3 regions of the Frankia sp. R43 genome follow, and region 1 is predicted to be linked to each of the others. Evidence: riboswitches for the same ligand, from Rfam matches in the RefSeq annotation. Region 1 holds a riboswitch; each other region holds the start of a gene.
What was found. Region 1 has a riboswitch for cobalamin ahead of ACG83_RS20275 (ABC transporter substrate-binding protein). Riboswitches for the same ligand answer to the same signal wherever they lie in the genome.

Region 1 (10,546 bases):
ACGAACGGGTCCCGGACCTGGCCGCCCGGCTCGGGACCACCCGGTCCGCCGCCGCGCTCGAGCTGTGGCGCGACCGGCTCGCCGGCGCCGTCGTCGCCGTGGGGAACGCCCCGACCGCCCTGTTCCACCTGCTCGAGATGATCGGCGCCGGCGCGCCCCGGCCGGCGGCAGTCCTGGGCCTGCCCGTCGGTTTCGTCGGCGCCGCCGAGTCCAAGCAGGCGCTCGCGGACAACCCGTTCGGCCTCGCCTACCTCGTCGTCCACGGTCGCCGCGGCGGCAGCGCGATGACGGTGGCCGCCGTCAACGCGATCGCCTCGGAGGAACTGTGAGTCCCGCACCCGGCGGCCCCGCGGCCACCGGCCCCGCGGCCACCGGCCCCGCGGCCACCGGCCCCGCGACCGCCGGCCCCGCGACGGCGGGCCCCGCCGTGCCCGCCGGCACCCTCTACGGTGTCGGCGTCGGCCCGGGTGACCCGGAGCTCGTCACGGTCAAAGCCGCCCGCCTGATCGGCCAGGCGCAGGTCGTGGCCTATCACGCGGCCCGGCCCGGCCGGTCGCTGGCCCGCGCGAGCGCGGCCCCCTACCTGCCGGCCGGCGCCGTCGAGGAGGAGCTCGTCTACCCGGTCACCCGTGGGGGCACCGTCCATCCTGGCGGCTACCAGGGCGCGATCGACGAGTTCTACGAGCAGTCCGCGGCCCGGCTCGCCCGGCACCTGGCCGCGGGCCGGGACGTCGTGCTGCTCGCCGAGGGCGACCCGACGCTTTACAGCTCCTTCACCCACATGCAGCGCCGGCTCACTCCGCGGTTCGGGTGTGTGGTCGTCCCCGGCGTGACGTCGGTGTCCGCCACCGCCGCCGCCGCGGGCGTCGCGCTGGCCACCGGCGACGAGACCCTCACCGTCGTGCCCGCGACGATGCCCGCCGACCGGCTGCGTGACCTGGCCGCCGCCGGGGACGGCCTCGCCCTGATGAAGGTCCGTGCCGACCTCGACGGCGTGCGCCGGAGCCTCACCGAGGCCGGTCGGCTCGACGGCGCGCTGCTGGTCAGCCGCGCCAGCCGGGATGGCGAGCGCGTCATGGCGCTGCGTGACCTGGCGGCAGTCGAGGACGTCCCGTACATGTCGATGGTTCTCGTACCGGCGAACCAGGCCGACCAGGCGTGCCGCCGCGCCGAGGCCGCGCAGGCCAGACCGAGCGCTGCCGGCAACGAGCAGAGCGCCACCTGCGCTGTGGCGAGCGCTGCCCGTGCCGAGCCGACGCTCGTCACGGTCGTCGAGCCCGGCGGTGTCACTGTGGCCGAGCCCGGTGGTGCCACCGTCGCCGCGCCCGGCGGTGTCACCGTCGTCGGGCTCGGCCCCGCCGGCGCGGACTGGCTCACCCCCGAGACGGCCCGTGCCCTGGCGGAGGCCGACGACCTCGTCGGCTACCAGACGTACCTGCGGCGCGTCGCCGTCCGGCCGGGCCAGCGCCGCCACCCGAGCGACAACCGGGTCGAGGCGGAACGCGCGGCCTTCGCCCTCGACCTCGCGCGGCGCGGGGCGCGCGTCGTGGTCGTCTCCTCCGGCGACCCGGGGGTGTTCGCCATGGCGTCGGCGGTTCTGGAGGTCCGCGCCGACGACTACCGGGACGTGCCCGTACGCGTGCTGCCCGGCGTGACGGCGGCGAACGCCGTCGCCGCCCGGGCCGGCGCACCGCTCGGTCACGACTACTGCGTGCTGTCCCTGTCCGACCAGCTCAAGCCCTGGCCGCTGGTGCTGCGCCGGCTGCGCGCCGCCGCCACGGCCGACCTGGTGCTCGCGCTCTACAACCCCGGGTCGCAGACCCGCCGGGCGCACATCGACGAGGTCCGCGCCACCCTGTCACAGTGCCGGGACGCCGACACTCCCGTCGTCGTCGGCCGTGCGGTCGGGGACGCCGGCGAGAGCGTCGAGGTGATCCGGCTCGCGGATCTGAGCGCCGACCACGTCGACATGCGCACCCTGCTCATCATCGGCTCGTCGCGGACCCGCCGGGACGCCGACACCGGCCTGGTCTTCACCCCACGCCACCACGACGGCCACCTGCCGGCACCGGCACCGGCTCCAGACCCAGACCCAGCTGCGGGGCCGGCTCCGGTCAAGGCCGTCGTCGGAGCAGATAGACGTCCATGATCCAGCCCTTGCGGGCCCGGGCGGCCTGCTTCATCGCCGCGATCTCGTCCCCGACCTCGGCGAGCGGGCCGGCGATCGCGATCTCGTCGGGCCCGCCCAGGTAGGCACCCCAGTAGATGTCCCACTGGTTGGTGTCGGGGATGTCCCGCCAGGCCGCCGCGCCGTCGAGCAGCACGACGACCGAGTCCTGGCCCGCCACCTCGGCGGTGAGCCGCCGGCCGGTGGTGAGGTGGACCGCCCCGCCGATGCTGTTCAGCGCGATCCGGTGCCGGGCGGCCAGCGCCTGCACACTGGAGATGCCGGGGATCACCGTCACGTCGACGTCCACCAGCCCGCGCGAGCGGACGTCGTCGAGGATCCGCAGCGAGCTGTCGTAGAGCGCCGGGTCGCCCCACACCAGGAACGCGCCCCGGTCGCCGTCGGCGAGCTCCGCCAGCAGCGCCCGCGCCCACACCTCGGCGCGGGCGGCATGCCAGCGGCGCACCTCGGCCGCGTAGTCGTCGGGCGCCCGGTCGCGTTCCGGCTCGGCCAGCTCGACGAGACGCAGGCCGGGCCGGGCATACCGGGCGCAGATCTCGCCCCGCAGCGCGTTGAGGTCGGCCTTCGCGGCACCCTTGTCGACCGTGAACAGGACGTCCACACCGGCCAGCGCCCGACCGGCCTCGTAGGTGAGCGACTCCGGGTCACCGACGCCCATTCCGATCAGCAGCACCGACCGCCGGGGCACCGCGTCCGGGACATCGGGAGCGCGCCCACCTGGGCCAACAGCAATCGACACCTGGCGACGATATCGCCGTGGCCGTACCCGGCGGTAGCTGCCGTAGCCGCACCCGCGGCGGCTCGAAGAGCAAAGGATTCTGGTCGTCCGGGTCCGGGTGTCCGTCGCGAAATCACGCCCACCAAGATCAATAGTGCCGAGGGTGCGGCTGAGGCCGCCGCCGCTCGAAGATCATGGGATCTTGGTCGTCCCAACGGCCACTATCCTCGACTCTTGTCTGGTCGCAACGGCTTCCCGAGGCGCGGCCCGACGTCGCCGCTCGAAGATCATGGGATTCTGGTCGTGCCAACGACCGCTATCCTCAACTCTTGTCTGGTCGCAAGGGCTTCCCGAAGTTCGGGATTCTGTCTCAGGCGCCCTGACGGCCGGAATCCTCCGCTCCTGGGGATTACCGTGTCACACGTTTCCTACTTTGTCGGCTCGGGACGCCGGTTCGCGCTTTCGCCGGACTGCCCGCCACCACCTGCCCGAAGATACCGGCGACGGGTGGACGCGACGGAGCGGGACGACAGAGGAGATCATGTGATCAAACGGTTCCTGTTCGTCACCCGGGCGTGCGCGTCGGACCGGTTCGCCGCCGCCTGGCGTGCCGCCGTCGGCGCCGCGGCGACAGCCCCGCCGCCGGCTCGACCGCTGCGCCTGGCGGCCGGCACCGTGCTGGCCGAGGTCACCCCCGAGGCGCCGCACGACGGTGTCGGGCTGCAGTGGTTCGCGGACGAGGAGCACCTGCTGCGGTTCGAGGCCTGGTCGGCCTCGCCCGAGGGCGCGGCCGCGAACGCCCTGCTGGGCGAGGCGGTGGAGCTGGAGTCCACCGGCGTCGTGGTGGCACACGAGCATGTGATGCGCGGCGACGAATGGATACAGCGGCAGCGTCAGGACGGAGGCCCGGGCCTCAAACAGATGGCGCTGGCCCGCCGTGCCACCGATCTGACCCTCGCGCAGTTCTTCGACCGGTGGCGCAGTCGCGCCGGCACCGTCGGCGTGGTGCCGATTCCCGCCGAGGTCCGCGGGCTCGCCTACATCCAGAACCATCCCCTGCTGACCGTAGGTGCCGGTGCCGGTGCCGGTGCCGAGGCAGGCGCCGAGGCCGAATGGCCGTACGACGCGGTGAACGAGGTCTACTTCGACGACCTCGACGGCATCCGCCGGCGGATGGCCTGGTTCGCCGAGAACCTCGACCGCAACGAGGACGACCTCGTCCGGGAATCGTGCTTCGTCGCGGTGCGGGAGGAGATTCTCTGACGGCACCTGTGGCGGGCGTGGCACCTGGTGGGCGCGGCTTCCGCGGCCATCGTGGGCACGCTCAGCGCGTCGCCTCGTCCCACCGCGCCGCGTCGCCGTGGAGCTCGAAGGTCCGGGTGGTGGGGTCGAAACGCAGGTCGTCGCCGTCGAAGGTGGTGTTGACCGCGCCGGAGCCGATGACCTCCCGCGGGCTGCCGGTGTGGAGGTTGCCGGCGCGGTCGAGGAGCCAGACCTGGTCGGCGACCCGCAGCGACAGTTCCAGGTCGTGGGTGGAGACGACGACGGCGAGGTCGCGTTCGCGGGCGAGGCGGCGCATCAGCGCGGTGACGGTGACCCGGCTCGGCGCGTCGAGGAACGCGGTCGGCTCGTCGAGCAGGATCAGTGACGGTTCCTGCGCGAGTGCGCGGGCGATCATCACCCGTTGGCGTTCGCCGTCGGAGAGCTCGTCGGCGTCGCGGGTGGCGAGCTGGGACGCGCCGACGGCGGCCAGGGCCCAGCCGACGACGGCCCGGTCGGTGTCGGCGAGCCGGCCGGTAGGGCCGGTGTGTGGGTGGCGGCCGAGGCCGACGAGGTCGGCGGCGGTGAGCAGCCCGACCTGGACGCGGTCGGTGAGCACGGTGCTGACCTTCCGGGCCCGTTCGGCTCCGCTGAGCCGGTTGAGGTCCGATCCGTCGAGCAGGGCCCGCCCGGCCAGTGCCGGCTGCAGGCCGGCGAGGGTGCGCAGCAGGGTGGACTTGCCGATGCCGTTCGGGCCGAGCAGCACGGTGAGCTGCCCGCGGGGTGCGGTCGCGGTCAGGCCGTCGAGGACCCGGTGGCGCGCTCGGCGGCGGCGGTAGCCGACCGCGAGCCCGTCCAGGCACAGCCCGGGTGTTCCTGCCAGCCCCGGCGTCCCGGGCGTCCCCGGCGTCTCGAGTGGGCCTGGCGTCTCGGGTGGGCCTGGCGTCTCGGGTGGCACCGGTGGCACCGGAGCGGCGGCGGGCATCAGGCGGCCCCCGCCGCGGCGGCGCGGGCCCGCAGCAGCACCGCGATCACGATCGGAGCACCGAGCAGCGAGGTGACGACGTTGATCGGCAGCACCTGGTCGGTACCGGGCAGCTGCGCGGCGATCGAGCAGGCCAGCGCGACCAGCGCGCCGGTGAGCAGCGTCGCCGGGACGAGCAGCCGGTGGTCGGCGCTGCCGAGCAGGCGGCGGGCGATGTGCGGCACGGCGATGCCGAGGAAGGCGACGGGCCCGCAGAACGCGGTCACCGAGCCGGCGAGCACCGACGCGCCGACGAGGGTGACCACGCGGACCCGGCGCAGCCGCAGGCCGAGGGTGCGGGCGTAGTTCTCGCCGAGCAGCAGCGCGTTGAGCGGTTTGACGGTCAGCAGTGCGACGCCGAGCCCGACACCCACGATGGGCGTGAAGACGGCGAGATCGCTGTTGGACGTCCCGGAGAAGCTGCCCAGCGACCAGATCCAGTACTGGACGGCCCGCTCCGGCGCCGTCCAGGTGAGCAGCAGGCTGACCAGTGAGCTGACGGCGCTGTTCAGGATGACGCCGATGACGAGCAGGGTGACGACGGACCGCACCCACTGGGCGAGCACGAGCACGGCACCGAGGACGGCGGCGGCACCGACCGCCGCGGCGACGACCACCCCGAACCGGCCGCTGCCGGCGACACCGGCGGTGAACACTCCGGCGGAGCCGCCGACCCCGGCGACGACGGCGGCGACCCCGAAGCTGGCCCCGGAGCTGACGCCGAGGGAGTAGGGGTCGGCGAGCGGATTGCGGAACAGGGTCTGCATCTGCAGTCCGGCCACGCCGAGCGCCGCCCCGGCGAGTGCGGCGGTGAGCGCCCGAGGCAGCCGGATCTCGCGGATGACGATCGTCCACCGGTGGTCGTGCGGTTCGCTTCCGACGAGCACCCGCAGGGTCTCGTCGAGCGGGATGGAGACCGAGCCGACCGCCAGGGCCAGCAGGAACATCGCGACCAGGCCGGCGACGAGCCCGCCGAGGACGACCGCGGCACGGGCCCGACGCCGTCCGACGGCACCCGGACTGCCGCTGGCACTCGGACTGCCGCTGGCACCCTGGCTGCCGGCGGCGGCCCGGTTCGCGGATGCCAGCGAGGTCGCCGGCGCCACCGCGGGCACCGGTGCCTCCGATGACGCGGAGGCGACCGCTGGTGCTGCCACCACGGGTGGTGGTGTGGGGGCCGGGCCGGGAGGCGCCACCGGGTTGGTGGACGCCTCCGCGGCCGCTCTGAACAGCGCCGTCACTACTTCAGCTGCTGGTAGAAGGCGAACGTGTGGTTCGGGAAGGCGTCCGGGTGCAGGATGGCGGCGAGGTCACCGAGGACGAGATCGGGCCGGGCCACGCCGCGCTCCCGGTAGTCGTTGCCGCCGTCGGTGTTGGTGACGAGGTTGTTGTCCCACACCTGGCCGTCGCGGACGGCCGTGAGCTGGCCGTAGCGCGCGTCCTCGGCGGTGATGTCGCCCAGTTTCCTCCACTCGCCGTCGGCGAGCCAGATCTTCGCGCTGCCGGCCTTGGTGAAGACGGTCTCGAAGTCGAGCTCGAGGCTGCCGGCGTCCGTCGAGTCGGCCCAGGGGTAGCTGGCGCCGGCGTCGGCGAGCAGCTTGGCGACGTAGCTGCCACCCGAGGGCATGTACCAGGTGCCCTGGTACATGCTGCCGACCAGCACCGGCACCGCCTTCTCGTCCGGGACCTTGGCGGCGATCGCGTCGTAGTCGGTCTCGATCCTGTCGAAGACCTTGGTGGCCTTCTCCTCGTCGCCGGTGAACGCCGCCATGAACTTCACCCATTCGGCGCGCCCCAGCGGGTCGCCCTCGAGCCATTCGGCGTTGGCGACGACGGGAACGCCGGCGTCACGCAGCTTCTGGAACTCGGGGACGTCGTACCCGTCGGTCATCAGCACGTCCGGCGCCCCGGTGACGACCCGCTCGGTGTCGATCTGGCCGTTGCTGGCGTACTCGACGACCTTGCCCGCGTCGACGAGGCCGCGCACCTCCTTGTTGATCACATAGGTGCCGGTCGCCACCCCGGTGAGGACGTCGAGCCGGCCCAGGTCGGCCAGCAGCGGCAGGTGGGTCGTCGAGCCGGAGTAGAGGCTGGTGATCGGGGTCTCGATGCGCGGTGCGTCGGCCAGGTCACCGGTGAGCTCCGGCTTCGGGGTGCCGCACCGGTACAGCACGTACGACTCGGGCTTGCCGTCCGGGTACGGCTCCTTCACCGTGACGACCTGGTAGGCCTTCTCGTAGGTGATCGTGAAGTTCTTCGCGTACTCCAGCGTCGAATGCACCGGGAAGTAGTCGGTGTTCTCGTCGAACGAACTGACGCAGCCACGGGCGTCCGTGCCCGCGTCGGCGGCGGCCGGCGACGGATCGTCGTCGCCGCAGCCCGCCAGCAGTGCGGGGATGAGAAGGAGAGTGGCGCTCAGGGCCACCAGACGTGCGCGCATGCGGAGTGAAGCCGCCTTCCAGCACCTCGTGGACGGATTCGCGGGGGTGCCGTGGCCGGTCTCCTGGCTGACGGGTGGTGCGACACCGGCCGCCTTCCCAGGCGACGATTCCGACGCTCAGTGACTCCCCGACGGGCGGGGACTGGCCGGTGACATCCCGATAACAGTGGCGAGGGCCGCGCCGGTTCCACACCGGCTTCCCGAACACCACGGCGCGACGAACTGTACGAGAACGCCTGCATCATCTGCAAGGCGATGCAGACGATCTGCTCTGCGCGGGCCTGCTGCTCGGCCTGTCCTGGCTGCGCGGCGCCTCGCCGGTCACCCTCATCCTGGTCGGGACGGCGCTGACCTACCTGTTCCAGGCGCTCACCTCGACGATGCAGTACATCGCCAGCGAGAACCAGCTGGCCGAGATCGTCCGGTGGAGCTTCGGCAGCGTCAACGCGGCGACCTGGGGCCAGGTCGCCGCGGTCGGGGTGCCGGTCGGTGTCGCGCTGGTGCTGCTGACCGGACAGGCCGCCAACCTCAACGCGATCGCGTTCGCCGGCGACGACGCCGCGCGCAGCCTGGGTGTGGACGTCACCCGCACCCGGCTGGTGTGCAGCCTGCTGGCGGTGATGCTGGCCGCGGTCATCGTCAGCTTCACCGGCGTGATCGGATTCGTGGGGCTGGTCGCCCCGCACATCGCCCGGCTGATCGTCGGGGCCGATCACCGCTTCCTGCTGCCGTTCGCCGCGATCGCCGGTGCCCTGCTGGTACTGGCCGCCGACACCGCCGGGCGCACCCTGTTCGCCCCGGCCGTCATCCCGGTCGGGATCGTCGTCGCCTTCCTCGGGGCGCCGCTGTTCATCAACCTCGTCCTGACCCGCCGCAGGCAGTTCCTGTGAGCGCCCCGGCTGCGAGCACACCGCCGGTGACCGCGCCGGAGCCCACCCTCGACATCCGCGGCGCGTGTTTCGCCTACGGGCGCCGGATGGTGCTCACCGACCTGGACCTCACCGTGGCCCGGGGAACCGTCGTCGGCCTGCTCGGCCCGAACGGCAGCGGGAAGTCCACCCTCATCCGGGGCATCTGCCGCGTCCACCGGCCGAAGGCGGGAACGTTCCGGCTCGGTGACACTGACTTGCACCGGCTGGTGCCGCGGGAGCTCGCCCGGATCACCGCGTACGTCCCGCAGGGCTCGCCCGGCCCGTTCGCCCTGACCGTCACCGAGGCCGTCATGCTCGGCCGTACCCCGCACACCCGGCTGCGGCCGTCACGCGAGGACGCCCGCCACGTCCGCGAGGCGATGGAGCTGCTGGACCTCACCGCCCTCGCGGACCGGCATGTCGACGAGCTCTCCGGCGGCCAGGCACAGCGGGTCGTCATCGCCCGCGCCCTCGCCCAGCAGCCCCGGGTGCTGCTCCTGGACGAGCCGACCAGCGCCCTCGACCTGCGCCACCAGGTCGAGACCCTGCACCTCGTGCACACCCTGGCCGCCGAGCGCGACCTCCATGTGCTGATGGCCATTCACGACCTGAACCTCGCGGCGCGCTTCTGCCACCAGGTCGCCCTGTTGCACGGCGGCCGCGTCCTGACCACCGGAGCACCGGCCGACGTCTACCGCGCCGACGTCCTGGAGCAGGTCTACGGCCTGCCGGTGGAGGTCAGCCGCCACCGCGGCGTGCCCGAGATCCGGCCCCGTCTGCCCGAGACACGGCGGGCGGGGTCGTAGCGGGTGACGCCCGGGGCGTGGTGAGGATCCGGTAGGCCGGGCGCAGCACCTCGCGCAGATCGCCGAACGGTTCCACGACCAGCGGCCCGCACAGGTCCAGCAGGATGTCGGGACGTCCCGTGGGCCCGCTCCGGTCAGCCGTGCCTTCGCGGCGGCCTTCGGAGCCCGGCGACGTCCAGCTGGCCGGGTCCGGAGCCGTCCGTTGAGGATCCGGAGACGTCCAGAACCCGGCCGGGTCGGTCGGCGGCGCCGTGGCCGGCTGGACGTCGCCGGTCGCGGGGGCGGGGGAGCGTGGGCGCAGGTGCCGGATCTCGGTGAGCAGCGCGTCGCGTTCCCGGCCGCGCAGGGCGAGCAGGGTGAACGGGTCGGTGTCGATCGTTTCGGCGAGCTGGTGGCAGGCCGCGACGAGGTGGGCGCACGGCCGCTGCCAGTCGGTGCAGGTGCAGTCCATCGCCAGGTCGTCGGCGCGCTGCGGGAACAGGGTGAGCCCGCGGGCGGCGAACGTGTCCTCGATGTCCGCGGGCAGGGAGCCGGCCAGCAGCGCGGCGGCGTACCGGGCCTGGGCGGCCAGTGCGCCCGCGGCCTGGCTCCAGGCGTCGTCGCCGAAGGTCCGGACGGCAAGCCGGGGCTTGTGCAGGTCCTCGCCGCGGTCCCGGACCAGGGCGACGACGAGGTTGCCGGTGCGCCGCACGGTCAGGACCGCCTCGGTGCGGGCCAGGGCACGGCCGGCGCGCAGCGGCTCGGGCAGGGTCATGCCCTCGATCAGCTCGAGGAACCGTGCGGACCACCAGGCCCGGCGGCTCCGCTCCCGGTCCCGGTCCCGGCCCCGGTCCGGCTGGCCGCGGGTGGGCGGCTCAGCCATCGACGGCGTCGGGGGCGAGGGTGACGAGGTCCCGCAGCTCGTCGGTGGAGAGCGTGGCCAGCCAGCTCTCCCCGCCGCCGACGACGGTGCGGGCCAGCGCGGCCTTGTCGGTGAGGATGCGGTCGATCCTCTCCTCCAGGGTGCCCATGCACAGCAGGGTGCGGACCCACACGTCGCGACGCTGCCCGATGCGATGGGCGCGGTCGGTGGCCTGCGCCTGGGCCGCCGGGTTCCACCACCGGTCGATGTGGATGACGTGGTTCGCCGTGGTCAGGTTGATGCCGTTGCCGCCGGCTTTCAGCGAGAGGAGGAAGACCCCGGGCCCGGAGCTGGTCTG
Region 2 (10,546 bases), on a different contig from region 1:
GTGGCCTCCGTCCTGCTGGCGCGGGATGGAGCACGGCTGGTGGGGATGGCGTCGTACTCCTACCTGTGGCCCGCCGCCGGGGTGACGCACTCGCTGTTTCTTAAGGAGCTGTACGTTTCCGCTGCCGCCCGGCGGCGCGGGGTCGGGCGGGTGCTCATGGAGCACCTGCGGACCGTCGCCGAAGAGCGGGGCTGTAGCCGCGTGGAGTGGACGACGGATCAGGAGAACACCGAAGCTCAGACTTTCTACGACGCGTTGGGCGCGCACGTGCACGACGGCAAGGTGTTCTACCGGACACAGATTCCATCGTCGTAGCTGGCCTCGGCGCAGGCACCACCTCACCGATTTCGGGTGCGTGCGCGGGTGAGGCGACCGGAACGGTCAGCGACGGTCGAACTACACTGGCGCCTGTGAGCCTGGAGGCGGAAACCGCGTCAGCGGACAAGCTGAGGAACGCGATGGTCGACGGTCTGCGCCCGTGGGGCGCGGCTCTCAGCGGCCAGGTGGACGCGGCGATGCGGGCCGTGCCAAGGCACATGTTCGTGCCTGACGTCCCCTTGGAACGCGCCTATGGGCCCGACCCGGTGGTGACCCACCGCGACGGCGACGGAGTTCCGGTCAGCTCGGCCTCGGCGCCGGGCACGGTCGCGGGGATGCTGGAGAAGCTCGACGTCCGTCCGGGGCATCGGGTTCTGGAGATCGGCGCTGGCACCGGGTACAACGCGGCATTGCTCGCCCATCTGGTGGGTCCGGCTGGTTCTGTGACGACGATCGAGTACGACGAGGCTGTGGCGTCCGCGGCGCGCGCCGCGCTGAGCGGCATGGGTGCGGCCGTGACCGTGGTGCACGGCGACGGCATGCTCGGCGCGCCCGGAGGGCCGACGTTCGATCGGATCGTGGTCACCGCGGGCGCCTGGGATATCCCGAAGGCCTGGTGGGAGCAGCTCGCCGAGGACGGACGCCTCGTGGTGCCGCTGCGGATCCTCGGCCTGACCCGAACGGTCGTCTTCGAGCGCGCCGGAGCGGTTCTTCGGAGCCGATCGGTCATGGAGGACGGGTTCATGCCGATGCGTGGCGTCGGCGCCGTGCGCGAGCAGAACGTCCCGGTCGGGTCTGGCCCAGCCCTGGTGGTCCGGCTTGATGATGATCGCCCGGTGGATGCCTCGGCGCTGCAAGACGCGTTGGAGCATCCTGCGGCGGTGTACTGGACCGGGGTCGCCGTCCCGTGGGGCTGGACAGAGCATCTCGATTTCTGGCTGGCCACGCTGGAGGGCTTCTGCCGGCTCCTGGTGTCGCGGGCTGCGGTCGAGGATGGCCGGCTGATGGCACCGAAGGGACCGTGGGGAAGCATGGGTGTCGTCGAGGGCGGGACGCTGGCATATCTCACGACACGGCCGACTCCTGACAGCGACGCCGAAATGCCCAGCTACGAGATCGGCGCCTGTGGCTACGGCCCGCGGGCCGCTGAGCTGGCGGCGCGGCTCGCTGAGCGGGTCCGTGACTGGGACCGTGACGGTGGGCAGCGCGTCCGCTTGTGGATCGAGGCATACCTGGCTGACGCCGGACATCCAGAGCTGTCGGGCGTGCTGCTGGCGGTCGACAAGCGCGACAGCCGAGTTCTCGTCCGGCTCGCTGAGCCAGCGCCCGCTGCGGCCTGAAAAGGGAAGGCCGGCGGTTCGACCGCGCCCCTGCCCACCGTTTTGACCTGCGGAAATAGCGGGATTTGCCGATCGCCGGTTGATCGTTTTATGGCAACGAGTGTGGCAACGGAACCGTTTGATCTCGAAGATAGTCCGTTTGCGACCCCGGTTGACCTGCGAAAATGGCGGCGTTGACCATCCGCTTTCCGGGTGGGAGGTCACCAGGCTCGTGTCCACGGACGTTGCCAAAAGGCATGGGTCCCGTATGGCAACGGAGGTCGGCCGGCCCGGTCGCGTCGGCGCCATGACCTGCAACGATGGACAAGATCGGGACCGGTGGACCGTCCGCTTGTGCGGCGGACGGTCCACGAGGCGCTCTCCCCGTGGTGGCGCCTGCGCGGTTCCACGTTCGGCGCCGGGTTTCGAGTCGAGGACTCCGACGAGCCGATCAATGGCAACCAGGCCCCGCTGTCCCCTCGCCGATCAGCTTCCCAGGCCATGCGGTTGTTCCTGCGCAGGTGGTCGGGAGAGCCGGGAGGGTAACCAGGCTCAGATAGCGGCGGCATCGGTGCCCGGGCGGAGGCTCGTTTCACGAACCGGCGGTCAGCCGCTGGTGATTGATCGGGGTCGGCATGAGTCATGTGTCCGTTCGTGATCGCACCTCCGCATCGAGTCGCTCTCGGCGGTGGAGCCAGACCGCGTCCATGTCGGTCAGACACTCCCGTCGAAGGCGGATCCGTGCCTTCGAGTCAGACGATCAACGATTCGGCGGGTCTTCCTAACCGTGGCGGAAGCCGCTGCCGGTGCGGTCGAGCGGGTCGGGGTCGAGTCCGAGGTAGCGCCGGCGGAGGTGGTCCCAGGCGGCGAGGCGGGAGAAGTCCGGTGCGGAGCGCAGTTCCTGGGTGTCGGTGAGGAACGGGTTGGGGAGCAGGACGGTCATCATCTGCTCGCCGATGGCGTTGAACAGGCGCAGCCCCCAGGAGACGGGCGCCCCGTCCGGGCCGACGCGGCGGTAGAGCTCGGCGCGGGCGCAGCGGCGGATGCGGCCGAGTTCGGGGCCGCTGGCGGTGTGCTCGCCGATGCAGAGGTGGAAGTGCCAGGTGCCGAAGTCGACGGTGACGTACCCGTCATACATGACGATCTTCCGGGGTGGGTTCGGGGCGGCCACCTCCCAGGCGGCGCCTTGGACGATCACGCCGAAGCCGATCTGGCGCCAGTGGTCGGTGAAGACGTCCGTGATGATCGACAGGAGGGTGTCGGTGTCGGTGGGTAGGTCCCAGATGTGCAGGGTGCCGTTGCCCAGTTCGTCGACGGTGCGGTAGTCGGTGTCGGTGGCCATCTCCGGCTCCTTAGTGAGGCGTCCCGCGGAGTTCGAAGGTTCGGGTGGCGGGGTCGAAGCGCAGGTCGTCGTTGTCGAAGGTGGCGTTGACCGCACCTGTGCCGATCACCTCCTGCGGGCTGCCCGTGTGCAGGTTTCCCGCGCGGTCGAGGAGCCAGACCTGGTCGGCGACCCGCAGCGAGAGTTCCAGGTCGTGGGTGGAGACGACGACGGTGAGGTCGCGTTCGCGGGCGAGGCGGCGCAGGAGGGCGGTGACGGTGACGCGGCTCGGTGCGTCGAGGAAGGCGGTCGGTTCGTCGAGCAGGATGAGGGATGGTTCCTGCGCGAGTGCGCGGGCGATCATCACGCGCTGGCGTTCGCCGTCGGAGAGCTCGTCGGTGTCACGGTCGGCGAGGTGGGACGCGCTGACGGCGGTCAGGGCCCAGTCGACGATGGCGCGGTCGGCGGAGTCGAGGCGGCCGGTGGGGCCGGTGTGCGGGTGGCGGCCGAGGCCGACCAGGTCGGCGGCGGTGAGCAGGCCGATCTGGACGCGGTCGGTGAGGACGGTGCTGACGACTCGGGCCCGCTCGGCTCTGGAAAGCCGGCCGAGGTCGGAACCGTCTAACAGGACCCGCCCGCCGAAGGGCGGCTGCAGTCCGGCCAGGGTGCGTAGCAGGGTGGACTTGCCGACCCCGTTCGGCCCGAGCAGGACGGTCAGCGCGCCGCGGGGTGCGGTGGCGGTCAGACCGGCGAGAACAGGGCGCCGCGCGCGCCGGTGGCGGTAGCCGACCGCGAGTCCGTCCAGCCGTAGTTCCGAGCCCGGCCACGTGCTGGTGCCTGCCGGGTGGCCGCCGCCGGGGGCAGCAGTGCTTGGCAGGCCGCTGGGTCGGGGTTCGGAGGTGGCGTCGGGCCCGGGGGCGGCCGCGGCGCCTGGCCGAACCTGGTGGTCGGCGGGCATCAGGCGACCCCGGCGACGGCGGCGCGGGCCCGCAGCAGCACCGCGATGACGATGGGGGCGCCGATCAGGGCGGTGATGACGTTGATGGGCAGCACCTGGTCGGTGCCCGGCAGTTGGGAGCCGATCGAGCAGGCGAGGGAGAGTGCCGCTCCGGTAAGGATGGTGGCGGGGACGAGGACGCGGTGGTCGGCGGTGCCGAGCAGGCGGCGGGCGATGTGGGGTACGGCGATGCCGAGGAAGGCCACGGGCCCGCAGAACGCGGTGACCGACCCGGCGAGCAGAGAGGCGCCGAGGAGAGTGGCGGCGCGGACGCGGCGTAGCCGCAGGCCGAGGGTGCGGGCGTAGTTCTCGCCGAGCAGCAGCGCGTTGAGCGGCTTGACGGTCAGCAGCGCGACCAGCAGTCCTACCCCGACGATGGGCGCGAAGACCGCGAGGTCGCCGTTGGAGGTGCCGGCGAAGCTGCCCAGCGACCACATCCAGTACTGGATGGCGCGCTGTGGCGCCGTCCAGGTGAGCAGGAGGCTGACGAGGGAGCCGACGGCACTGTTCAGGATGACGCCGATGACGAGCAGGGTGACGACGGAGCGTACCCACTGGGCGAGGACGAGGGTCGCGCTGAGGACGAGGGCCGCGCCTGCGGCAGAGGCGACGACGATTCCGTACCGGCCGCTGCCGGCGGCGCTGGCGGTGAAGGTGCCGCCGGAGCCGCCGACGCCGGCGACGACGAGGGCGACACCGAGGCTGGCCCCGGAGCTGACACCGAGGGAGTAGGGGTCGGCTAGCGGGTTGCGGAACAGGGTCTGCATCTGCAGGCCGGCCACGCCGAGGGCGGCCCCGGCGAGTCCGGCGGTGAGCGCCCGCGGCAGCCGGATCTCCCGAACCACGACCGTCCACCGTGGATCGTGCGGGTCCCGCCCGGCGAGGACTCGCAGGGTTTCGTCGAGCGGGATGGAGACGGATCCGACCGCCAGCGCCAGCAGGAACATCCCGACCAGGGTTCCCAACATGGCGGCGAGGACGAGCAGGCCGCGCAACGGACGACGACCCGACCGGGCATCGCGCACCGCCCGGTCGGCCGACGGCACGGGGCCGCCCGGGCCGCCCGGGCCGCCCGGATCGCCCGGACGGTCCGGGCAGCGACCGTGGACGCGGGGGAGCGGCGCCGCCGGGACAGGGGCGGCGGCCGGGTCTCCCACTCGGGCGCGCGGGGCGGCGACCTGCTGGTTCGTCGTGCCCTGCGGGGCGGCGCCGAAGTCCGGCATCGCTATTTGATTTGCTGGTAGAAGGCGAAGGTGTGGTTGGGGAAGGCGTCGGGGTGGAGAATAGCGGCGAGGTCGCCGAGGACGAGGTCGGGCCGGGTGACGCCGCGTTCCCAGTAGTCGTTGCCTCCGCCGGCGCCGATGACGAGGTTGTTGCTCCAGACCTGGCCGTCGCGGAAGGCTGCGAACTGGCCGTAGCGGGCGTCCTCGGCGGTGATGTCGCCCCGCGTCTTCCACTCGCCGTCGGCGAGCCAGATTTTCGCGTCGCCTGACTTGGTGAAGACACTTTCGAAGTCGAGCTCGAGGCTGCCGGTGTCCTTCTCGCCTGACCAGGGGTAGCTGGCGCCGGCGTCGGCGAGCAGCTTGCCGACGTAGCTGCCTCCTGAGGGCATGTACCAGGTGCCCTGGTACATGGTGCCGATCAGCGTCGGGACCGGCTTGCTGTCGGGGACCTTGTCGACGATCGCGTCGTAGTCCGCCTCGATCTGGTCGAAGACCTTGCCGGCCTTCTCCTCGTCACCGGTGAACGCGGCCATGAACTTCACCCATTCGGCGCGCCCGAGCGGATCGCTCTCCAGCCATTCGGCGTTGGCGACGACGGGGATGCCGGCGTCGCGCAGCTTCTGATACGCGGGGTCGTCGGTGCCGCCGGTCATCAGGACGTCCGGCGCGGCGGTGACGACCTTCTCGGTGTCGAGCTGGCCGTTGCCGGCATATTCGACGACCTTGCCCGCGTCGATACGGCCGCGGATGTCCTTGTTGACCACGGAGGCGGCGCTGGAGACCCCGGTGAGGATCCCGGTGCGGTCGAGGTCGACCAGCAGCGGCAGGTGGGTGGTCGAGCCGGAGTAGAGGCTGTCGATCGGCGTCTCGATGCGCGGTGCGTCGGCGAGGTCGCCGGTGAGCTCCGGTTTGGGGGTGCCGCACCGGTACAGGACGTACGACTCGGGCTTTCCGTCCGGGTAGGGCTCCTTCACGGTGACGACCTGGTAGGCCTTCTCGTAGGTGATGGTGAAGTTCTTCGCGTGCTCGAGGGTGGAGCGCGTCGGGTAGTAGTCGGTGCCCTCGTCGAACGAGGTCACGCAACCTCGGGAGTCTGTGCCTGCACCCGCACCCGCGCCGGCGGTGGAGGGCGACGGATCGTCGTCGCCGCAGCCGGCCAGCAGAGCGGGGAGGAGAAGGAGGGTGGTACTCAGGGCCACCAGACGTGCGCGCATGCGAAGAAGGCCGCCTTCCAGCACCTCGTGGACGGATCGCATGCCGTGGCCGGTCTCCTGGCTGACGGGTGGTGCGTCACCGGCCGCCTTCCCAAGCGGCGACTCCGGCGCTCAGTGACTTCCCCGCCCGCAGGCGAGGACTGGCCGGTGACATCCCGATCACAGTGGCGAGGGCCGCTCCGGTTCCGCACCGGCTTCCCGAACACCACGGCGGGACGAACTGTACGAGAACGCCTGCTCATCTGCAAGGCAATGCAGATTTTTGGTCGAATGTGCTCGATGTCCTCCGTCGGGCCCGGACGGAGCCGTATCCTGCGCCCGCGCGGCACGTTTCCGGAGATCATTGGAGATCGCCGGGGAGGTCTGACGTGCTCGGACGCGCGGTCGGCGAATGTCCGGCGAGGGGGGGCGGGTGCGAGAATCGTCCCATGCACCGCTTGGACGCTCGGGCCGAGCACCGGATCATCGATCGTGACCGGGCGTGCGACGCGGTGGCCGCGATCGGGGACCGGGACGACGTCGCCCGCTGGGCCGGTGTCTTCGCGATGCTCGGTGAGCCGGGCCGGCTGGCGATCCTGCTCGCGATCCACCATGTCGGCCCGATCTCCGTGTCGGATCTCGCCGTCGCGGTCGGGATGAACGACGCGGCGGTCTCCCAGGCGCTGCGACTGCTGAGGCACCAGCAGGCCGTCGTCGCGGAGCGGGACGGCCGGGTGATCCGCTATCGGCTCGCGGATCCCGTCGTCGGCGAGCTGCTCACCCGGGTGCGCCCCGCTCCGCAGCTTCACCACGGTTCCGCTGCCGACGTCCACTGACCGCACGGTCCGGGGATCGCATGGTCGGCGGCTGGTCGGCACGTCGCGAAGGTCACAGCAGGCAGCCCACCTGCGCATCCGCGTTGACGTGCAGGTGACAGACCCCTACGCTTGCGGAACTCCAGGACAACGGTCGGAAGCCGGTGGAAATCCGGCACGGTCGCGCCACTGTGAACGGTGATCATCCTATCGATGGTGACCGTGAGTCAGGCCTGACGTTGTCCTGTCACCGGCTCGGGACGCGTCATCCAGGGAGGTCACGACATGGCCGTACGTCCAACTACCTGATCGAGACTCGTCGCTCCAGGCACGTCTCTCAGGAGCTGACCGGTTTCTGATCGAATTCCCGTAGCGGCGTCGCCCGGCACCGACACGGCTGGCCGGTGATCCGGCTCATTGGCCACGTATGTCGCGGACGCATTTCCTCTTCCTTCGGTGGTCGTCTTCGGCGTGGGAAGAGTGTTCTCCGGGCACCTCGGAAAGCGCTGTGAGTGCGATCTTCCAGTGCTTTCTCCTGCTGGTTTTACGTGCGTCCAACCGCCTTCCCGCATTCATCCATGCCGTGCGCCTGCGCGCTCGGAGACAGCTGAGGACCCCATGACCATGCGGCAGTCTCTGGCCCGGATCTTCCCTTCGCGGCCTGATCATCTCGAGGTGCCCACCGGCCGCCACCGCCACCGCCACCGCCGGAGGCGGAACGCGGCCGCGGTGGTGTTGGCTGCGTTCTCCCTGCTCTGCGCGGCGCTGGTGGGCTGCAGCCCCAGCCCGACCACCGGCGAGCCGGCCGCGGCGAGCGCTTCCCAGGCCGCCCGGCATGAGGTCGCGGTGGTCGACGACGCCGACCGCAAGGTCGAGATCACCGTTCCGGTGCGGCGGGTCGTCGCGTTCAACACGTTCAACGTCGAGTTCATTCGCGCGGTCGGCGCCTTCGACACGGTGGTCGGGCTCGACGGAGGTTCGGCGGGGGAGAACTACACGGGCTACTGGGGCGACTTCGACGTCACGAAGACCGCGGGCAAGGGCCAGGCCGAACCCAACTACGAGCAGCTGGCGACACTGAAGCCCGAAGTCGTCATCTTCCCCCGTAACGGAGCCTGGAAGGAAGCGGAAGGAAAGCTCGCGGCCTTCGGCATCAAGACCCTGGTCATCACCGGCTGGGACCAGAACGACCACATCTTCAACGTCGATCTGATCGGGAAGATCTTCGACCGGCAGGAGCAGGCGGCGAAGCTCAACGCCTTCTACACGAAATACCGCGACCTGCTGGCCGAGCGCCTCGCCGGTGTCACTCCCAAACGCGTCTACCTGGAGAACGACAAGGACTTCGCGTCGCCCGTTCCCGGTTCGGGCTGGCATGACATGGTCACGCTGGCCGGCGGCACGAACATCTTCGGTGACATCCGTTTCACCGACGCTGATTCGGCCCGGGGGTCGGTCCACCAGCTCGACATCGACCCCGAGGCCGTCCTCGACCGTGACCCGGAGCTGATCGTCCGCAACACCGGCGGCGGGTACGCCCTGGAGTCGGCGGGGGACCTGGCGGCGGAGCGCGCGAACCTGCTCGGCAGGGCCGGCTGGGACGGGATCACCGCCGTGCGCGACGGGCAGGTGTACGTCACCAGCTCCTTCCCGATGAACGCCTGCTCGAAGATCATCGGATCGCTCTACCTCGCGAGCTGGCTGCACCCGGACAAGATGGCCGGCGTCGACCCCGACGCCGTGATGAAGGAGTGGATCGAGACCTACCAGGGCGTCTCGCTGCCGGACCCGGCCGCCTACCGCCTGCATGCCAGCGCCTGACCACGGCGTGGCGATGACCAGCGAAGCTCCGACGGCCGGTTCCACCGATTCGGCGGGACCGGCCGAGCCGCCGGAAGACGACCCGTTTCGTCTCGCCGCTCGTCGAGCCCGCCGCAAGATTCTCATTCTGGCCGCCGGGGCCCTGCTGCTGGCGGTGACCAGCGTCGCGGCGGTCTCGGTCGGCGCGAGCGGGGTGTCGCTGCGCGACGTCGGCTGGGCGCTGTGGACGCGGGCCTTCGGGATCACCATCGCGGCCGACGACCTCGCCACCCAGACCGTGGTGTGGGAGCTGCGCCTGCCGCGCATCGGGCTGGCCGTGGTCGCGGGGGCGGGTCTGGCCATCGCCGGAGTCGTGCTGCAGGGCCTGCTGCGCAACCCGATGGTCAGCCCGTTCACCCTGGGCATCTCCTCGGCCGCGGCGTTCGGCGCGTCCGTGACGATCCTGTTCGGCGACTCGACCGGGCGCGGCGACGTCACGATGGTGGCCACCGCGCTCGCGGCGGCGCTGCTCTGCGCGGGCCTGCTGCTCGGCCTGTCCTGGCTGCGCGGCGCCTCGCCGGTCACCCTCATCCTGGTCGGGACGGCGCTGACCTACCTGTTCCAGGCGCTAACCTCGACGATGCAGTACATCGCCAGCGAGAACCAGCTGGCCGAGATCGTCCGGTGGAGCTTCGGCAGCGTCAACGCGGCGACCTGGGGCCAGGTCGCCGCGGTCGGGGTGCCGGTCGGTGTCGCGCTGGTGCTGCTGACCGGACAGGCCGCCAACCTCAACGCGATCGCGTTCGCCGGCGACGACGCCGCGCGCAGCCTGGGTGTGGACGTCACCCGCACCCGGCTGGTGTGCAGCCTGCTGGCGGTGATGCTGGCCGCGGTCATCGTCAGCTTCACCGGCGTGATCGGATTCGTGGGGCTGGTCGCCCCGCACATCGCCCGGCTGATCGTCGGGGCCGATCACCGCTTCCTGCTGCCGTTCGCCGCGATCGCCGGTGCCCTGCTGGTACTGGCCGCCGACACCGCCGGGCGCACCCTGTTCGCCCCGGCCGTCATCCCGGTCGGGATCGTCGTCGCCTTCCTCGGGGCGCCGCTGTTCATCAACCTCGTCCTGACCCGCCGCAGGCAGTTCCTGTGAGCGCCCCGGCTGCGAGCACACCGCCGGTGACCGCGCCGGAGCCCACCCTCGACATCCGCGGCGCGTGTTTCGCCTACGGGCGGCGGACGGTGCTCACCGACCTGGACCTCACCGTGGCCCGGGGGACCGTCGTCGGCCTGCTCGGCCCGAACGGCAGCGGGAAGTCCACCCTCATCCGGGGCGTCTGCCGCGTCCACCGCCCGAAGGCGGGAACGTTCCGGCTCGGCGGAACCGACCTGCACCGGCTGGCGCCGCGGGAGCTCGCCCGGATCGCCGCGTACGTCCCGCAGGGATCGCCCGGCCCGTTCGCCCTGACCGTCACCGAGGCCGTCATGCTCGGACGTACCCCGCACACCCGGCTGCGGCCATCGCGCGAGGACGCCCGCCACGTCCGCGAGGCGATGGAACTG
Region 3 (10,546 bases), on a different contig from region 1:
AGTTCGCGGACGCGGTCGACAAGGGCTGCCCCTCGATTCTCGGCGGCCCGCTGCCGCATGTGATGGCGGCGAAGACCGTCGCCTTCCGCGAGGCGTTGGAGCCGGCCTTCGCCGACTACGCCGCGCGGATCGTCGAGAACGCCCGCCGGCTCGCGGAGCGGCTGGTGGAGCAGGGCCTGCCGGTGCTGACCGGCGGAACGGACAACCACCTCATCGTCGCCGACCTGACCACCTTCGGTCTCAGCGGCCGCCAGGCGGAGGCCGCGCTGCGGTCGATCGGCCTGACCCTCAACCGCAACGCCCTTCCCTTCGACCCCAACGGGCCGTGGTACACCACCGGGCTGCGGCTCGGCACCGCCGCGATCACCACGCTCGGCATGGGCGCCGACGAGGTGGACGAGATCGCCGACGTCGTCATCTCGACCCTGCGGGCCACCAAGGTCAGAGGAGTGGAGGGCACGGGGCGGCCGAGCAGGGCGCAGTTCGAGATCGAGGCGGGCGCCGCCCAGGCCGCACGAGCACGCGTCGCGGACCTGCTGTCCCGCTTCCCGGTGTATCCGGAGATCGATCTCGACGCGGCCGGCTGGCCGGCCGGGAATGTGACCGAGAACTGACTCGTCACGGTCAGGAAGCGGATTCATCCTGACCGGAACCGACGAAACACGACCACCCGCCCGGTCACGGTCCTGACCGAGCGGGTGCTCTCGTTGTCGACGACGGCTGGGCGAGATCAGGGCGGAGACATGCGCTGACGTCGGGGAATCAGCGGCGCGTGCGTCGCCGCTTGTTGACCCGGCGAGTCGCCTCACCGGTGGGACGGTTGGTGAGAAGCGTGAGAAGTCTCCGCCGAGGGCAGTCGAGCTCGGTCGCCGAGCATTCGGCACCGGGGCATTCCGGGCACGCCGGCAGCTGGAGCACGTGAAGCATCAGATCATCGAGACAGGCATCGAGAAGTTCCACGCGGTGCCGTAGTTCGTGCATTCGGGCGGACTGGGCGCCGAGCTGCCTGTGGTGGGCGCGCAGCTGTTCGTAGACGGCCGCTTCAAGGAGCACCATTTCGGTGCCGTCGATCTCGACCTGGAGCGGTTCGGGATGCTTACCCATCAGCCTCACCCATCCCGCATAAGACCAGCTCACATCTTCACATATGTTCTGCTGTGCAGGCGTGGCTCCGGTCGGCGATGTGGGCGATACCGCTCGGTCAGGTGATCGATGCGGTCCGGTGCGGCGCCGAGGTGTGGGGGCGGAGCGTTCTCGGTGCCCGGCCCCCACACCCGCGCGAGCGGGATAAGGCGGTCAGACCTGTGTGCGCACCTGACGGGCCGCGGCGACCAGGTTGGTGAGGGTCTCGCGTACCTCGGGGTAGCCGCGGGTCTTCAGCCCACAGTCGGGGTTGACCCACAGCCGCCGAGCCGGGAACACGTCGGTCGCGACCCGCAGGTGCTCGGTGATCTCCGCGACCGAGGGCACCCGCGGGGAGTGGATATCCCAGACGCCCGGGCCGACCTCGTTGGGGTAGTCGGCGCGGGCGAGGTCGGCGACGATCGCCATCTTCGAGCGGGCGGCTTCCAGGCTGATGACGTCGGCGTCCATATCGATGATGGCTTGGAGCACGTCGCCGAACTCGGCGTAGCACATGTGGGTGTGGATCTGGGTCTCGTCACGCACGCCGGAGGTGCTCAGCCGGAAGGACTCGACCGCCCACGCCAGGTAGTCGGCCCGGTCGGCGTTCCGCAGCGGCAGCGTCTCGCGCAGCGCGGGCTCGTCGACCTGGATCACCCGGATCCCGGCGGCCTCCAGATCGGTCACCTCGTCGCGCAGGGCGAGCGCGACCTGCCGCGCGGTGTCGGCCCGCGGCTGGTCGTCGCGGACGAACGACCAGGCCAGCATGGTGACCGGGCCGGTGAGCATTCCCTTCACCGGCTTGTCGGTGAGGCTCTGGGCGTAAGTGGCCCACTCGACGGTCATCGGCTTCGGGCGGGAGACATCGCCCAGGATGATCGGCGGGCGGACGTAGCGGGAGCCGTAGGACTGCACCCAGCCGTCGGTCGTCGCGAGGTAGCCGTCGAGCTGCTCGGCGAAGTACTGGACCATGTCGTTGCGCTCGGGCTCGCCGTGGACGAGGACGTCCAGGCCGAACTCCTCCTGCTCGGCGATCACGTCCCGGATCTCGTCGCGCATCGCGGCGAGGTAGCTGTCCGGGTTCAGGGTGCCGGCGCGCAGCGCGGCCCGTGCCTGGCGCAGGCCCGGGGTCTGCGGGAACGACCCGATGGTGGTCGTGGGCAGCAGGGGCAGGTTCAGCTGCTCGGACTGGATCTGGTCGCGCTTTCCGTAGGGGCTGGCCCGGTGCAGGTCCGCGTCGGTGACGGCGGCGGCCCGGTGCCGCACGGCGTCGACCCGTACCAGCGGTGACGCGGCGCGCGCGGCGAGCCGCTCGGCACGGGCGTTCACGGCGTCGGCGACGGCCGCGCGGCCGGCGGTCAGACCGCGGGTGAGGGTGACGATCTCGTCGAGTTTCTGCCGGGCGAACGCGAGCCAGCCGGCGATCTCCGGGTCCAGGTCACGCTCGAGAGCGACATCGAGCGGCACGTGCAGCAGCGAGCAGGACGCCGAGACGTCGACCCGCCCGGCCAGGCCCCGCAGGCTCTCCAGGGTGTCAAGGGCGGCGGCTAGGTCGGCGGCCCAGATGTTGTGACCGTTGACCACACCGGCGACCAGGCGTTTGCCTCCGAGGCCGCCGGCCGCGGTGAGGGCGGCCAGGTTCGCCGCCGCCGGGCCGACGAAGTCGAGCGCGACGCCGTCGAGGTCACTGTCACGCAGCACTGGCAGCGCGTCACCGACCCGGTCGAAGTAGGTGGCGAGCAGCAGCTTCGGCCGGTCCACCACGGCGGTCAGGGTGGCGTACGCGCCGCGCAGCGCGTCGAGGACGACCGCGGGCTGGTCCTGGACCAGGGCCGGCTCGTCGAGCTGGACCCACTCCGCGCCCGCGGCGCGCAGGCGCTGGAGCAGGTCGGCGTACAGCGGCACGATCCGGTCCAGCAGCGACAGCGGCTCGAAGCCCTCGCCGGCGTCCGCCGCGGGCTTCGCCAGCAGCAGGAAGGTCACCGGGCCGACCAGTACCGGGCGGGTGATCACACCGGCATCCCTGGCCTCGGCGAACTCACGCAGCGGCTTGTCCGGGTCCAGAGCGAAGGCGGTGTCCGGGCCGAGTTCGGGCACCAGGTAGTGGTAGTTGGTGTCGAACCACTTCGTCATCTCCAGGGGCTCGACCTGGTCGTTGCCGCGAGCCATGGCGAAGTAGCGGTCCAGCCGGCCCTGGGGGGTGCTCACGTCCGGGACCGTCTCGCGGTGCCGCGGTGGGATCGCGCCGAGCAGGACGGCGGCGTCCAGCACATGGTCGTAGAGGGAGAAGTCGTTGCTCGGGATCTCCTCGATCCCGGCGGCGCGCAGTAGCTCCACCCGCTCTCGGCGCAGCTGGCGGGTCGTCGCCAGCAGCCGCTCCGGGTCGCTGGTGTCTGCCCAGTACGCCTCGGTGGCCTTCTTGAGCTCCCGGTTGCTTCCTTGCCGGGGATAGCCGTACACCGTCGCGAGGCTGGTCGGACTGGTCGTGCTCATGGGCTCTCCTTCGCGAGTCCACTCACCTCGCGACAGGCGCCGACACGGCACCGACACCCCCGCGCCGGCCTCCGGAAAACGCGGACCAGCAGGTGTGCCGACGGCGCGGACCCGCCCACGAGGTCACAGCCAAGCGCCCCGCGGTCGCGGGCACGCACAGCGGGCAGGTCTTCGGACTCGCGGGCTCTACCGGCCCATCCGGACCGGGATTCCTACTGGCCGTCGCTTCCCAAACCCGGCCCCAGCCGACTCATCACCAGCCAGGACGGTGCGGGTTCAGTGCTCTCAGGCCACACCCTGATGGGGCATGGCATCGGACGGCGTTCGTTCCCACTCACCGCTGCGGGGCAGCCCCGGATTCACACCGGGTTCCCTCTCACGTCTCCCACCGGCACCGCGCCCTGCGGGAACGGTGCCAATGGTCGAACCAGCTGTGTGCATGAGCCTAGCAATGCCGCGCGAGCGACTCACCGAGAGCACGACGTTGTCCTGGGACACGATCGCGGACGTCGGATGAGGCCGTGGTATGAGTGAGACGGCGCCCCGTATGATCGTGGCTGCGGTGGGTTCGTCCTCCCGTGCCGGTCGACGCGGGCGTGCCGCAGTAACCAGCGTGTCCGTTCGTCGGTTTCCTGCGGCGATGTGTCGGCTGGCCAGTGAGGACGTCGTAAGAGGGAACCCGGTGTGAATCCGGGGCTGCCCCGCAGCGGTGAGTGGGAACGAACGCTGCCAGTAGCACTGGGTGGGTACTCCGCCCGGGAAGCGGTGGCCAGTAGGTTCGCCGGTCAGTCGGCCGGTGGGCGCCCACGAGTCCGAAGACCTGCCCCCGCCCGCGCGCCGCCGGTGCGCGGAGGTCCGTGGCCTCGCGGGTGGGCCGGTGGCCGACGGTGTGTCGCGGGCTGTGGCCGCGGCCGAACGGGCGAGCCTGCCCGCCGCGCGGCGGGTTACGGCGAGGGTTGTGTGGGCCTCCCTGGCCTGTCAGCAGGCGACCCTGCGATCCCGGTCCGGCCGCCGAGTGCCCGCCGCCTCGCTGTCGCCGCTCCTGCCGCGTGCTGTCATTGGCCAGGGTGCGCCTCGGCGAGGGATGGAACCATGGCGGCTCGCGACGTCGACGACATCGGCGCGGTCAGCACGACTGTTCTCGGGTATCCACGCATCGGACGGGCCGGTGAGCTCAAGGCCGCGACCGAGGCGTACTGCGCCGGCCGTATCGATGCGACGGAGCTGGAGCTCCGGGCCGCGCAGCTGCGGGCCGGCGTCTGGGCGGAACTCGCCGGCGCCGGGCTGGACGAGGTGCCGTCCAACACGTTCTCCTTCTACGACCAGGTGCTGGACACCGCCGTGTTGTTCGACGCGGTCCCCGACCGGTATCGCCAGGCCGCCCTCGCCGGCGGGGTGAACTCACGGAGTTCCGCGGACCTGGACATCTACTTCACGATGGCACGGGGCGGCGGAGGCCTGCCGGCGCTGGGCACGGCGAACTGGTTCACGACCAGCTACCGCCATGTCGTGCCCGAGCTCGACCAGGGCACCAGGTTCCGGCTGGCCGGACGTAAGCCGTTGCGCGAGTTCACCGAGGCCCGAAGAGATCTCGGTCTGATCACCCGCCCGGTTCTCCTCGGCCCGTTGACCTTTCTCCTGGTGGCCAGAGCCTCGACCGTGGCGCTGGCCGGCTTCACACCGCTCGACCTGCTCGACGACCTCGTCGCCGCCTACGTGGAGCTGCTGGGTCGGCTGGCCGAGGCGGGCGCGGTGTGGGTGCAGCTCGACGAACCCGCACTGGCCCGGGACCTGTCCGAGGCCGAACTGGCTGGGCTGCGCCGCGCCTACCGGTCGCTCGCGGCCATGCCATCGCGGCCGAAGCTGTTCGTCTCCACCTGCTTCGGTGAGATCGGCGCGGCGCTGCCCGTTCTGGCCTCCGTGGGTGTCGACGCGATCGGGCTGGACTTCGTGGCCGGCCCCGGCAACCTCGTCGCGCTCGCCGGCATCGGTGGCATCGGCGCGACCACCATTGTCGCGGGTCTCGTCGACGGCCGGAACGTGTGGCGCACCGACCTGCGGGCGGCGCTGGCGACCTGCGTCCCGCTGCTGGGGCTCGCTGGCGACCTGGTGGTGAGCTCATCCTGCTCGCTGCGCCATGTGCCGCTTGACCTCACCCTGGAACGGGGGCTGGACGCCCGGCTGATCGACCGGATGGCGTTCGCCCGACAGAAGGTCGACGAGATCGTGCTACTCGGCCGGGCGCTGCGCGAGGACCTGCCCGCAGTGGCCGAGCAGCTCGCCGACGCGGACGCGCGCCGCGCCGCCGTGCCGGAAGGTCTCGTCGACGAGGCGGTGCGGGCCCGTGTGCTGTCGATCCACAGCGGGGAGCTGACGGTCGCCCGGGCGGAGCCCGAGGTGCGGGCCGCCGCCCAGGCGGGGAAGCTGGGACTGCCGGTTCTGCCCACGACAGCCGGATCCTTTCGACCGGATGGCGCCATCGGAGCACCGCGTTCCTCCTGGTGTGGCGGCACTGCCGGCGAGAGCATCCACGTCCAGGCGATGGCGGCCGAGATCGACCGGCTGATCGCGTTACAGGAGGACATCGGCCTGGATGTGCTCGTCCACGGAGAGCTGGAGCCGGACGACCTGGTCCGTGTTCTCGCCGAGCGGCTCACCGGCTACGCGACGACCGACCACGGTTGGGTGCAGTCCGACGGCATGCGGTATGTCCGACCGCCGATCCTGTTCGGTGACGTGGCGCGGCCTGGGCCGATGACGGTGCGCTGGGCCTCCTACGCACAGGCCCGCACGAGCAGGCCGGTGAAGGCGATCCTGCCCGGGCCCGTGACGATGCTCGCCTCGTCGTTCGTGCGCGAGGACCAGGCGATCGCCGACACCGCCCGCCAGCTCGCGCTGGTGCTGCGCGACGAGATCGATGATCTGCAGGTTGCCGACATCCGGATCATTCAGATCGACGAGCCCGGAGTCCCTGTGCTGACACCGCTGCGGCGCGGAAGCTGGAAGGAGTACCTGAGATGGACGACCGAAACGTTCCGGCTGGCGACCTCCGCGGCGGACGCCGGAACGCAGATCCATACGCGCCTGTGCTGCTCCGAGCCCGGTGACGTCGTCAGCCTGATCGAGGAGCTCGACGCCGATGTCGCCTGCGTCGAGGCGGCTGGCGCCGGCGCGTGGACCGACCTGGTCGCGGACCTCCGGCGGTCGGGATACCGCCGGGCGCTCGATGCCGGGGTGGGCGACAGGCGGGTGCCCCGGGCACCGACCGTCCAGGAGATCGAGGAGGCGTTGCGCCTGCGGCTGGCGGCGATCGAGCCCGCCCTGCTGTGGGTGAGCCCCGGATGGGGAACGACGACCCGGGACGAAGGCGAGATCGAGATCGCCCTGCGCAACATGGTCGCCGCGACCCGCCGGATCCGCGGAACGCTGCCGAGGACCTCCGGGCAGGGCTGATCCGCGCTGACGACGGCCCGACCGCCTGGCGGGTGAGAACGGTGTGGGCCCGGTGTGGCGAACCGCCGGGCCCACACCGTTGTGGGAGCTGCCTGTGCCTGGTTCAGGCCGGAGCGGCGGAGTCGCCGAGTTGGTGTTCTGCGATCGGTGTGGCACCCTCCGCTTTCCGGGAGGCGGGTGCCGGGGCGGCGGAGAGCCGCTCGGCGAGCTGGCCGAACACGAGTCCGATCGTCGCCCACATAATCATCTGTGCGATCAGGGAATAGAGCCGGAACTTGAAAAGGACATCCGCGGGGAATCCCGGATAGACGATCGTTCCGTCCGGTGCCTCCAGCGGCTGCGGAGTCTCGGTCGCGAAGTTGCCGTACTCCGCTCGGTTGGCCCCGAGATGACCGAGGGCGGGCAGGGCCGCCATCGCGATGCCGGTCAACACGACGAAACCCAGTGCGGCCAACAGCACCGCCCCCCACGCCCCGAAACGGGGCGCCAGCCGATAAGCGGCCACGGACGCGAGGACAAGGGCGACCAGGGACACCGCCACCATGGCCACGTACACGCCGCTGCGGGCGCCAATCGTGTCCTCATGGCCGATCGCGGGCGGATTGGCCGGGTACTTCACAAAGGGAACCAGGTAGAGCGCGACGAATCCGGCACCGGCGAGAAGGGCGGCGAGGACCCGGGGCCGGATCTGCGGGAACCGGCGGGAGACGATCAGGTAGGCGACGACGAACAGGCCGGCCATCGCGACACCGAACAGGACCATGCCGGTGGCGATGCCGATGTTGCGTTGCACCGTCCGGGTGAAGATCTCGGCCTCCGCGGCGGGAACAGCCAGCCCCGCGGCCTTGTCCAGAGCCTCCTGCGCGGCATCACGGCCCGACTCGTAGTCGATCGCCTTCTGGATGAACGGCTCGGCGAAGATCCGCGCGAAAACGAAGGCCAGCAGCCCGCCGAGAAGCCCCGTGCCGAGCGCGCGGTAGATGAAACGCTGCTCCATGATCAGTGACCCCCTCAGTGGCAGGGGAAGCCGATGAAATGGCGGGCGTCGTGGACGAGTTCATGAATGTGATGGTCATGCCCGAACACGGAGGTGGCTCCCTGGTCCACACCGATGAAGTAGTAGAGCAGGAGCGAGAGAGCGGTGATACCGAACAGCCACAGGGTGCGAGCGGTAAGTGGCAGAGGAATGGAACGATGCCGTGTCTGCGCGGCGGGTGTGACCATGGTGGCGCCCTTCTGGGAAAACTGCGTCCCGGGAAACAGCGGATCGTTCACTCTGGGTCTGACTCCCGGCCCGACCGTCGTCGCTTCCCGAACGGGCCGATCACAGTGGCGCAACCGTGCCGGATTCCCGCCGGCTTCCAGGGGTGAACCACTGAAGTATTGGCCTGTCCGGGAAGGCTGTCAACGGCCGGCCGCGGATGACTAATACGACACTCCGGCCTGGTAGACGGCCAGGCACCCCGGGGATCTCATGGCGAGCGTGGCCGGGCTCCGACCCGACCTCCTCGATCGGCGTGACGTGGCCGTGCCCGCCCGGCTCCACCCGCCGTCCCCGATGCTTCCGCTCATGCCGCGTCGTCGTACGGCGCTTCCAGAGAGCGGCGTTCGGCTGCGCCGGGTCCGGTGCCATAGGCTCGCGGGCATGTCCGGACAGTCACTGTTCCCTCTCCTGGAGCCACTGCTCCCACGGGTCCGGAAACCGGTTCAGTACGTGGGTGGTGAGGGAAACTCGGTCGTCAGACCGTGGGACGACACCGCCGTCCGCTGGTGCCTGATGTACCCGGACGCCTATGAGGTCGGCATTCCGAACCAGGGTGTGCAGATCCTCTACGAGATCCTCAACGAGCAGCCGGACGTCCTGGCCGAGCGCACGTACTCGGTCTGGCCGGACCTCGAGGCGCTCATGCGTGAGCACGGCATCCCTCAGTTCACCGTCGACGGCCATCGGGCGGTAGGCGATTTCGACGTGCTGGGTGTCAGTTTCGCCACGGAACTCGGCTACACGAACCTGCTGACCGCGCTGGATCTCGCCGGCATCCCACTGCGTGCCGCCCAGCGTGGCGACGCGGCGCCGATCGTCGTCGCAGGGGGGCATGCGGCCTTCAACCCGGAGCCGGTCGCCGAGTTTCTTGACGCTGTGGTCATGGGCGACGGTGAGCAGGCCGTCCTGCGGATCACCGACGTCACCCGGGTGTGGAAGGCCGAGGGCTCGCCCGGTGGGCGCGGTGAGCTGCTGCTCCGGCTGGCCCGCCTCGGCCTGGTCTACGTGCCGGCGTTCTTCGACGTGACCTATCGGCCGGACGGCAGGATCGCCGCCGTGACGCCCACCCGGGACGACATCCCGGCCCGCCCGTCCAAGCACACGCTGACGGATCTCGACTCCTGGCCGTATCCGAAGGCCCCGCTGGTACCGCTCGCGGAGTCCGTGCACGAGCGGATGAGCGTGGAGATCTTCCGCGGCTGCACCCGTGGATGTCGCTTCTGCCAGGCGGGTATGATCACCCGGCCGGTCCGGGAGCGCAACATCGCGACGGTCGGGGCGATGGTCGACGCCGGTCTTGCGGCCTCCGGCTTCTCCGAGGTCGGCCTGCTGTCGTTGTCCAGCGCGGACCACAGCGAGATAGGCGAGATCGCCAAGGCGCTGGCCGACCGCTACGAGGGCACGAACACGTCACTGAGCCTGCCCTCGACCCGGGTGGACGCCTTCAACGTGACGCTGGCCAACGAGTTCTCCCGCAACGGTCGGCGCAGCGGCCTCACCTTCGCCCCCGAGGGTGGTTCGGAGCGTCTGCGCAAGGTCATCAACAAGATGGTCAGCGCCGAGGACCTCATCCGCACCGTGAGCACGGCCTACGCGCACGGCTGGCGCCAGGTGAAGCTGTACTTCATGTGTGGTCTGCCCACCGAGACCGACGAGGACGTGCTGGAGATCGCGGACCTCGCCCGCGAGGTCATCCGGGCGGGCCGGAAGGCCAGCGGTCACCGTGACATCCGCTGCACCGTGTCGATCGGGGGATTCGTCCCCAAATCGCATACTCCGTTCCAGTGGGCCGGGCAGGCTTCGTACGAGGTGACCGACCACCGCCTCAAGCTGCTGCGGGACACCGTGCGGGCCGATCGTGAGGTCGGGCGGGCGATCGGGTTCCGGTACCACGACGGGCGTCCGGGCATCATCGAGGGCCTGCTGGCCCGCGGTGATCGCCGGGTCGGCCGGGTGATCGAGCGGGTGTGGCGCGAGGGTGGTCGCTTCGACGGCTGGAGTGAGTACTTCTCGTTCGCGCGCTGGGAGGCGGCGTGCGAGGCGGAGCTGGGCCCGCTGGGTGTCTCGCTGGACTGGTTCACCACCCGGGAGCGGGACGAGCGCGAGGTCCTGCCGTGGGACCATCTCGACTCCGGTCTCGACCGGGACTGGTTGTGGGCCGACTGGCAGGACGCGCAGCGCGAGGCGGAGCTCGACGACTGCCGGTGGACGCCG

Region 2: linked by a shared signal. The riboswitch ahead of ACG83_RS08605 (ABC transporter substrate-binding protein) and the one ahead of ACG83_RS20275 (ABC transporter substrate-binding protein) in region 1 are both predicted to bind cobalamin.
Region 3: linked by a shared signal. The riboswitch ahead of metE (5-methyltetrahydropteroyltriglutamate--homocysteine S-methyltransferase) and the one ahead of ACG83_RS20275 (ABC transporter substrate-binding protein) in region 1 are both predicted to bind cobalamin.

Annotation. Positions count from the first base shown of each region.
Region 1 is NZ_LFCW01000004.1:705,757-716,302, reverse strand. Features, by position in the region: gene ACG83_RS20305 (precorrin-8X methylmutase) at 1-329, shown strand, start outside; gene cobJ (precorrin-3B C(17)-methyltransferase) at 428-2,149, shown strand; gene cobF (precorrin-6A synthase (deacetylating)) at 2,115-2,846, opposite strand; gene ACG83_RS20290 (EthD domain-containing protein) at 3,450-4,169, shown strand; gene ACG83_RS20285 (ABC transporter ATP-binding protein) at 4,231-5,124, opposite strand; gene ACG83_RS20280 (iron ABC transporter permease) at 5,151-6,431, opposite strand; gene ACG83_RS20275 (ABC transporter substrate-binding protein) at 6,431-7,630, opposite strand; cobalamin riboswitch at 7,666-7,857, opposite strand; gene ACG83_RS20270 (FecCD family ABC transporter permease) at 7,867-8,520, shown strand; gene ACG83_RS20265 (ABC transporter ATP-binding protein) at 8,517-9,347, shown strand; gene ACG83_RS20260 (hypothetical protein) at 9,280-10,209, opposite strand; gene ACG83_RS20255 (DEAD/DEAH box helicase) at 10,202-10,546, opposite strand, start outside.
Region 2 is NZ_LFCW01000002.1:228,523-239,068, forward strand. Features, by position in the region: gene ACG83_RS08570 (GNAT family N-acetyltransferase) at 1-315, shown strand, start outside; gene fxlM (methyltransferase, FxLD system) at 411-1,658, shown strand; gene ACG83_RS08580 (hypothetical protein) at 2,419-2,979, opposite strand; gene ACG83_RS08585 (ABC transporter ATP-binding protein) at 2,990-3,916, opposite strand; gene ACG83_RS08590 (iron ABC transporter permease) at 3,916-4,923, opposite strand; gene ACG83_RS08595 (ABC transporter substrate-binding protein) at 5,181-6,434, opposite strand; cobalamin riboswitch at 6,422-6,617, opposite strand; gene ACG83_RS08600 (metalloregulator ArsR/SmtB family transcription factor) at 6,821-7,207, shown strand; cobalamin riboswitch at 7,283-7,438, shown strand; gene ACG83_RS08605 (ABC transporter substrate-binding protein) at 7,811-9,007, shown strand; gene ACG83_RS08610 (iron ABC transporter permease) at 9,021-10,136, shown strand; gene ACG83_RS08615 (ABC transporter ATP-binding protein) at 10,133-10,546, shown strand, end outside.
Region 3 is NZ_LFCW01000002.1:241,905-252,450, forward strand. Features, by position in the region: gene ACG83_RS08625 (glycine hydroxymethyltransferase) at 1-614, shown strand, start outside; gene ACG83_RS08630 (hypothetical protein) at 763-1,104, opposite strand; gene metE (5-methyltetrahydropteroyltriglutamate--homocysteine S-methyltransferase) at 1,297-3,615, opposite strand; cobalamin riboswitch at 3,781-3,992, opposite strand; cobalamin riboswitch at 4,245-4,458, shown strand; gene metE (5-methyltetrahydropteroyltriglutamate--homocysteine S-methyltransferase) at 4,708-7,068, shown strand; gene ACG83_RS08645 (CbtA family protein) at 7,172-8,065, opposite strand; gene ACG83_RS08650 (CbtB-domain containing protein) at 8,080-8,292, opposite strand; gene ACG83_RS08655 (TIGR03960 family B12-binding radical SAM protein) at 8,714-10,546, shown strand, end outside.